2 regions of the Paenibacillus sp. FSL H8-0315 genome follow, and region 2 is predicted to be linked to the other one. Evidence: predicted binding sites of a transcription regulator. Region 2 holds the regulator's gene; the other holds the start of a gene.
The links. The regulator Rex, encoded in region 2, represses fermentation and respiration genes when NADH is low (regulators of the CRP and FNR family bind a similar motif). The targets are predictions, from matches to a motif close to TTGTGAAATATTTCACAA.
Positions count from the first base shown of each region.

Region 1: the regulator Rex is predicted to act here: its motif matches at 1,199-1,216, upstream of MHB56_RS18090 (flavocytochrome c).

Region 1 covers NZ_JBBOTA010000001.1:4,151,139-4,154,942, reverse strand. Annotated here, with positions in the region: gene MHB56_RS18100 (aminoglycoside phosphotransferase family protein) at 1-5, opposite strand, end outside; gene MHB56_RS18095 (spermine/spermidine synthase domain-containing protein) at 57-944, opposite strand; gene MHB56_RS18090 (flavocytochrome c) at 1,428-2,951, shown strand; gene gnpA (1,3-beta-galactosyl-N-acetylhexosamine phosphorylase) at 3,035-3,804, opposite strand, start outside.
Region 2 covers NZ_JBBOTA010000001.1:1,115,314-1,119,117, reverse strand. Annotated here, with positions in the region: gene dinG (ATP-dependent DNA helicase DinG) at 1-2,580, shown strand, start outside; gene MHB56_RS04800 (redox-sensing transcriptional repressor Rex) at 2,717-3,370, shown strand; gene MHB56_RS04795 (amidohydrolase) at 3,357-3,804, shown strand, end outside.

The sequences.
Region 1 (3,804 bases), 3.0 Mb from region 2:
TTCAAAAATGGGTCTTCCTTTCGGAGTCAGCTACAACAGATTAACGGAACTCAAAATTATAAATAACATAAAATAGATTGTTCTATCCAGTACATAAATACAGTATCCGGGCTTTTCTTTTCAAACTTTTTCATTTTTAAATACATGTCCATTCCATCAGAAACATCATGCCATAAATCCGTAAATACAAAATCATATTTTTCCTTAGACATATATTGTTCTGCATATTCGAAAGCATCTGCTTGGATAAGCCTGATCTTGTGAGCATTACTGAATTGTGGCAGTACATATTTATTAAATAAATCAATGACATCTTGATTTTTTTCAACAACCGTTATGCTTTCAACATTAACTTTTTCAGAAACCATATAAGCATAATAGCCAAGTCCAAGCCCAAACGTAAGAACATTCCCAAACGCTTTATCAACAGCTTCTTTCATTGTTTCTATTTCATTTGGCGTGATCGTCATCCAGATTCTGTCATTCTCCAAGACAGCCGGGAACATGAATTCAGTTTGAAAAAAACCAACCTGAGGAATTTGTCTTCCCTCTTCTGTCCGGATGATATCATTGCAAACAAAACCTTCAAAAGGTTTATATTTTTCATATTTTAATTCACTATTATTAATCTTTATAGTTGGTATCTTGATATTTTTATAATATGGATTGTCATAATATTCATTTGCATCAAGCTTATGAAGCATATTGCTAAAATATTGGTTGAACAATTCCTTATCATCAACATTATCAACCGTATCCATCCCAAAAGCAGCAGCCAGCATTAAACCAAAAGCGTATTCATAAGATACACCACAGTTTACGATTTCTTCAATTTCTTCTTTGTTAATAAAGTCGGGGGTATTATTCAAATAGCGGCTTAGTAAAGCAAATACTTTATAGTTATCTTCTTTTACTGTTTCTTTTATTACATTATTAAATTCCATATTCTCACCTATTAATTAGAATTTGTTTCTATGTCTCATGTTAGTCTTTCCGGATTGACTAGTAGGCAATACTCTCATTTTACCATTTAAAAATCCAGAAGAACAAAAACCGCTTTACTAATCCGTGACAGTTACCACTTCTACAGTGAGAAAATCTCACGCCAAATCTTCTAGTTATATGGTTTATGGTCCATTTTCCGCCTAATCCGCTCAATATTTCGTTACCCTATGTTAGAATAGACGACTTGTATAATTTGTGAAAACTTTCACTAATAGTCATGATTGATGGTATACTTAATAAGAAGATGAACTAAAGAGAATAACGATGGAAACTGTGGACGTAACCGTAGAAGATTTGAAGTTAGGAGAATAACAGCGACGCGCGCGCTTCTCCACTTCCAACTCCCTCTGATACTTCCTTTCTTTTTTGTCGGGTTCTTTTGGTACATCTTAATAGAGAAATATAAAAGTGGAGGGTTAACAATGAAAAAGAAAGCAGCTGGTGCTCTGAGTCTCGTCCTCTCTGTCATGCTCGTTATCGCAGGTTGCGGTAATGGAAACGACAAGGTGAACGAGAGCAAGAGTAATAACAACGAGAAAAAAGAAGTTGAAGCCGTCTCCGGGGCATCTGAAGCAAGCTACACACCATTCGATCAATTAAAAGATAAATATGATATCATCATTGTCGGTGCGGGTGGTGCGGGAATGTCCGCGGCGCTTGAGGCCAAAGAGAAAGGCATGAACCCTGTTATTTTGGAAAAAATGCCGGTTGCCGGCGGGAACACAACCAAATCCTCTTCGGGAATGAACGCTTCTGAAACGAAATTCCAAAAAGAACAAAACATTGAAGACAGCAATGATTTATTTTATGAAGAGTCATTAAAAGGTGGCCATGACACTAACGACAAAGAAATGCTTCGTTTCTTCGTTGATAATTCCGCGAGTGCGATCGATTGGCTGGATTCCATCGGAATCCGCTTGAACAATATCACCATTACAGGCGGCATGAACGAAAAACGTACACACCGTCCTGAAGATGGCTCTGCTGTGGGTCAATACCTTGTCAAAGGTTTAGTAAAAAACGTACAAGAGAAAGAAATCCCACTTTTCGTGAATGCTGATGTCAAAGAAATCACTGAAAAAGATGGCAAAGTAAATGGCGTCAAGGTCCTCTTTAACCAAACAGAGGAAAAAACAATTACGGCAGATGCTGTCGTTGTAACCACTGGCGGATTCGGTGCCAATATGGATTTGATCTCCGAAGTAAGACCTGACTTGGAAGGCTACGTTACTACTAACCAAATCGGCAGTACCGGAGACGGCATCAAGATGATTGAGAAACTCGGCGGCACAACCGTCGATATGGATCAAATCCAAGTTCACCCGACTGTGCAGCAAGAAAAATCCTACCTCATCGGCGAAGCTGTTCGTGGGGAAGGCGCTATCCTTGTTTCCAGTGAAGGTACACGGTTCACCAATGAATTGGATACCCGTGATAAAGTAACAGCTTCCATCAATACACTACCTGAAAAAGCAGCTACGCTGGTCTTTGATTCCGGTGTTAAATCCCGTGTGAAGGCTGTTGAACAATATGACAAAATGGGCTTCGTGATTCAGGCGGATTCCATCGAAGCTTTGGCCAAAGAAATCGGTGTTCCAGAGGATAAGCTGGCAACAACGCTTGATACTTGGAACAGCGCCGTTAAGAATAAAAAGGATGCCGAATTTGGCAGAACTACAGGAATGGACAATGACCTGTCCACTGGTCCTTTCTACGCTATTAAAATTGCTCCTGGGATTCACTACACCATGGGTGGCGTGAAGATCAATACGAACACAGAGGTTCTAAATAAAGATGGTGAAGCTATCGCTGGTCTGTTTGCGGCAGGCGAAGTTACAGGCGGCTTACACGGACAAAACCGGATTGGCGGCAACTCTGTTGCAGAAATCATTATTTTTGGTCGTCAAGCCGGGATCAAATCTGCTGAATTCATAAAAGCAAAATAAGTAGATAACAGATACTATAGGCCTCACAGCAAAAAGCTCAAGCATCGGCAAGTTAGCCGCTGGCTTGAGCTTTTTTAATGGGATTAATCGCCAATAGTTCGGATAATAGTATCAAACGGATCTAATTCCAGGGTTTGTTGTCCATATTCCGTATCAATCGTAGTTTTTTGAAGCTGGTCGCTATTGTTAATCACGACGAGTATTTTACTTTCTGGATAATAAGCACACTCTGTATATAAATTATCCGTAATGTACTTTGTTTCCTTTAACTCATTCCCGGCATAACGAATCACATTTAATAGCAATCTTGTATTTTCAAAGCTTAAGGTGAAAGAAGGCAGGTAGATCCCCTTTCCTTTACCAAAGGCATGGGTGGACAATGTTATCATCCCACTCTTTTCACACAATACCGCTGCTGAGCCATCCGTAAGATAGATGTTATTTTTAGGTGTTATGCTGGCTCCTTCAGGCACTAAACCTTGCTCATCTCTAGCCTCAAATGTCCATCTTCCATGAGCTACCTTGGAGCCTGTATCCTCATCCAGACCAAGCACATGTGCCATTCTGAAAAAGCTGTCATAACCATCAAGCGCCGAAGGCTGATTGATACCTATAAAAGTACCGCCCTCATAAACCCATTCTGTCAGTAAGTCCACGCACTTATGGTCACTCCAATATTCTCCACCACTCCATGCTGAACCTGCCGAGCCGGCATTGATCACTACATCACACTCTTGTAATACTCCCTTACGGATATCTTCAAAATCAATGAACTGCACCTCAACCGGCAACCCGGACAAAGCCTCGTTGATATGAATCAAATCATGCATATACGTTTCATGGAAATGTCCGG
Region 2 (3,804 bases):
TTTTTACAAAATGCTTTAGATCGTTGTGGCTATTTGCCATTTCAAGGGCGGATTTTGGATACGATTGATTTTCTCAAATTTTGCTTTCCTTCGCTCACATCTTATCAGCTAGGCTCTGTCAGTGCTCATTTTGGAGTGACGCATGATCGTCCGCATCAGGCAGATAGTGATGCACTTGCGACTGCTTTAGTGCTGTTGAAATGTCTTGAGGAGCTCTACGAGCTGCCGCTGCTTACGATCCAGAGACTCTGTGAGCTGTTTACCGAAGAGGATAGTGATCTGGGCTGGTACTTTGATGGTCTGCTGCGAGAGCGGGAAGCGGAGACGCTACAGCCCGAAGGTGATCTGACTTTCTATCGTCAATTAGCGCTTGCAGTAGGAGACTGGACGGAGTTAGCGCCACCTAGAGATGAGCATGCTGAGAATCCGCTAGCGAATTTATCTTTTACTGATTATATGGACGAAGTAACCAAACGACTTAAAGACACATTACCGCAGTATGAAAGCCGGGAAGCTCAGGATATTATGATCAATGAGGTGATGACGGCACTTGCCGAAGACAAACACCTACTGATCGAAGCGGGCACAGGAACCGGTAAATCGCTCGGTTATTTGTTGCCTGCCATTTATCAAAGCGTTCGCACCAATGAAAAAGTCATGGTCAGCACTCATACTATTAATCTGCAGGACCAATTGCGCGAGCGGGATATCCCTTTGTTAACGCAGGTAGTTCCTTTTCCGTTTAAAGCTGCTATTTTTAAGGGAAGAGGACATTATTTGTGTCTGCGTAAGTTTGAGCATAAAATTAATAAAAAGGACTTTATAAGCCCAAGGGAAGATGCGCTTACTGCCGCTCAGATGATCGTATGGCTCACTCAAAGTGAATCAGGGGATGATGAAGAGCTGAATTTAAGCGGCCGGGGTGGTGATTTCTGGGAGACGGTGGCAAGCGATACCGACTCCTGTCTGGGCCGTTCCTGTCCGTGGTTCCGCAAATGTTATTATCATAGGGCTAAGCATGAAGCTGGGATTGCTGACGTGGTCATTACAAACCACTCTAAGCTATTCGCAGATGTTAAGGCTGGGCACCAGCTGCTTCCGGCTTACGAGCATCTTGTCATTGATGAAGCACATCATTTAGAAGATGTGGCTGGTAAACATCTTGGCATGCATATGAAGCATTTCACTGTGGCACACACGTTATCGCGACTGTATAAAGATAGCCGAAACGGACAGCTTCCTGCTCTGCGCCAGATATTACAGTCGTCAGGCAGTGAAGAGGCTTCAGAATGGAGCGGAGTCATCGATCGGATTTACCCGGATCTGCTTACCGTCAAAGAAACCTGGGATGCACTCAGCGACAAGCTGTTCAGCCTTTTGCCGGAACGCAGTGATGCAGGGGCGGGGGAAGCGGGACAACTGGTTATGCGGTTGCTTCCCGCCCGTAAGCCGAAGGATTGGGATGAATTAGTTGCGCTAGAGAACACTATGAATCTGACGTTAAGCGACATCATCCGTAAGGGTGATAAAATGCTTAACGAGATGCGTGACCAGGAAAGCCAATCCTCAGCAGACAGTCTTGTTACTGATATTAGCGGTTTATTTAAGGATTTGGCTTCCATCCGTGAGCAAGTAAGATTCTTTATGGGGCTGAATGACGATAATGTAGTATATTGGCTGGAGGCAAATGGAAATTACCGCAGCAAATCACTACAGCTGTATGCCGTCCCTGTGGATGTTAGCAGCCAGCTTAAAGAGTTGTTCTTCGATAAGAAAAAAAGCATCGTGCTTACCTCGGCGACGCTGTCTGTAGATAAATCTTTTCAATTTATGATTGATAATCTCGGACTTAACGAAGCTGCGGAAGAGGGACGTCTAATGACCTCACTCCTTCCATCTCCCTTTAAGTATCGTGAGCAGGCACTGTTAGTTATACCGCGTGATTTTCCTAGTGTGAAGGGCAGTGTGGGCGATGCTCGATTTGTCGATACACTCGTACAGTCATTATCGGAAGCTGCTAAAACAACACGTGGGCGGATGCTGGTTCTGTTTACTTCTTATAAAATGCTGCGTCAGGTATATGATCCGCTTAAAGAGGCTTTGGCCTCACAAGAGATTACGGTGCTTGGTCAAGGCGTGGAAGGTGGCAGCCGGAGTAAGCTGATCCGCCGCTTTCAGGACAGTGCAGCATCCGTTCTGCTGGGGACGAGCAGCTTCTGGGAAGGTGTAGATATTCCAGGTGAAGCACTGACTTGCCTGGCCATCGTGAGACTTCCGTTTCAACCGCCGAATCACCCGTTGGCGGAAGCGAAGTCGGAGTTATTGCAGGCCCAGAAGAAGAATCCGTTCATGAAATTATCTGTTCCTCAAGCGGTTATTCGTTTTAAGCAGGGATTCGGAAGACTGGTTCGCACGGCGCAGGATCGCGGAATAGTTATTGTTTATGATACAAGGGTTATTGAATCTCATTACGGAAAGTATTTCCTTTATTCATTGCCTGGTCCCAAAATGGAGCATATGCTTACTGATCAAATGGTCCCTCGCATAGCGGAATGGCTAGAGGATGGCGGCGCTTCTTAAAACGCTCGTCTTCAGTTTAGCTTTAGCTCCTCCTTATCCTTAAGGGCGGTCTGTTACAGTACCGCCCTTAGTAAGGAGAGGTAGACGTTTGAATATGGATTTACACAAGAACATTATTATTTTTAGGAGGAAAAATATGAAATCGGATAAAATATCAGAAGCCGTTGTTCGCAGACTACCTGTGTACTTGCGTTTTTTGAATGATCTCCAGAATCGCGAAATATTAACAGTTTCCTCTCAGGAACTTGGACAAAAGCTTGATCTTAATCCCGCACAGATTCGTAAGGATTTAGCATATTTTGGTGACTTCGGCAGAAAAGGTATCGGCTACGATGTAACGTATCTTATTGAGAAAATCCGTCATATCCTAAAGCTGGATCAACAGCTTAATGTAGCTTTAGTTGGAGCAGGTAATCTCGGACATGCCTTGTCTAATTACAATGCATATCTTAAAGATACTATGAAAATCACGGCTATATTTGATTCGTACGCTCCTAAGGTTGGACGTAAGATCAACTCCCTTACTGTGCAACCGATGGATGAACTAGGCAGCACGATTCGTGAGCAAGGTATTCGCATTGCCATTATTACCGTACCTGATTCAGAAGCTCAAAATGTAGCAGATATTCTCATTTCTTCTGGGATTGAAGCGATTTTGAACTTTGCCCCTGTGATTCTGAAGACACCACCGAATATCCGGGTGCATGCAGCTGATTTTACAACTGATCTGCAAAGTCTTGCTTATTACTTGCGGGATGGAAAGGAAGAAAGCGAACATGAACAACAATAAAACGATAATTAAGGGCGGGTATTTTCTGACTCCGGGAACGGATGAGCCGGTTCTGAGTGGATATATGACTATTGAAGATGATTTAATCACTTACATAGGAAAAGAAGAGCCTCAGATGGAAGCTGGAGTGCAAGTGGTTGATGGCAGCCGTCTGCTGTTCATGCCTGGACTTGTAAACACACATGGTCATGCGGCGATGTCTTTGCTGCGTGGATATGGAGATGATTTAGCGCTACAAGTGTGGCTTCAGGAGAAGATGTGGCCGATGGAGGAAAAGTTCACCGGTGATGATGTATACTGGGGAACCTCCTTATCTGTATTGGAAATGCTGAAGGGTGGAACTACGACCTTCCTCGATATGTATGATCATATGGACCGAGTAGCCGAGGTAGCTGAGTTATCAGGTATCCGTTCCGTATTGATGCGTGGTGTGA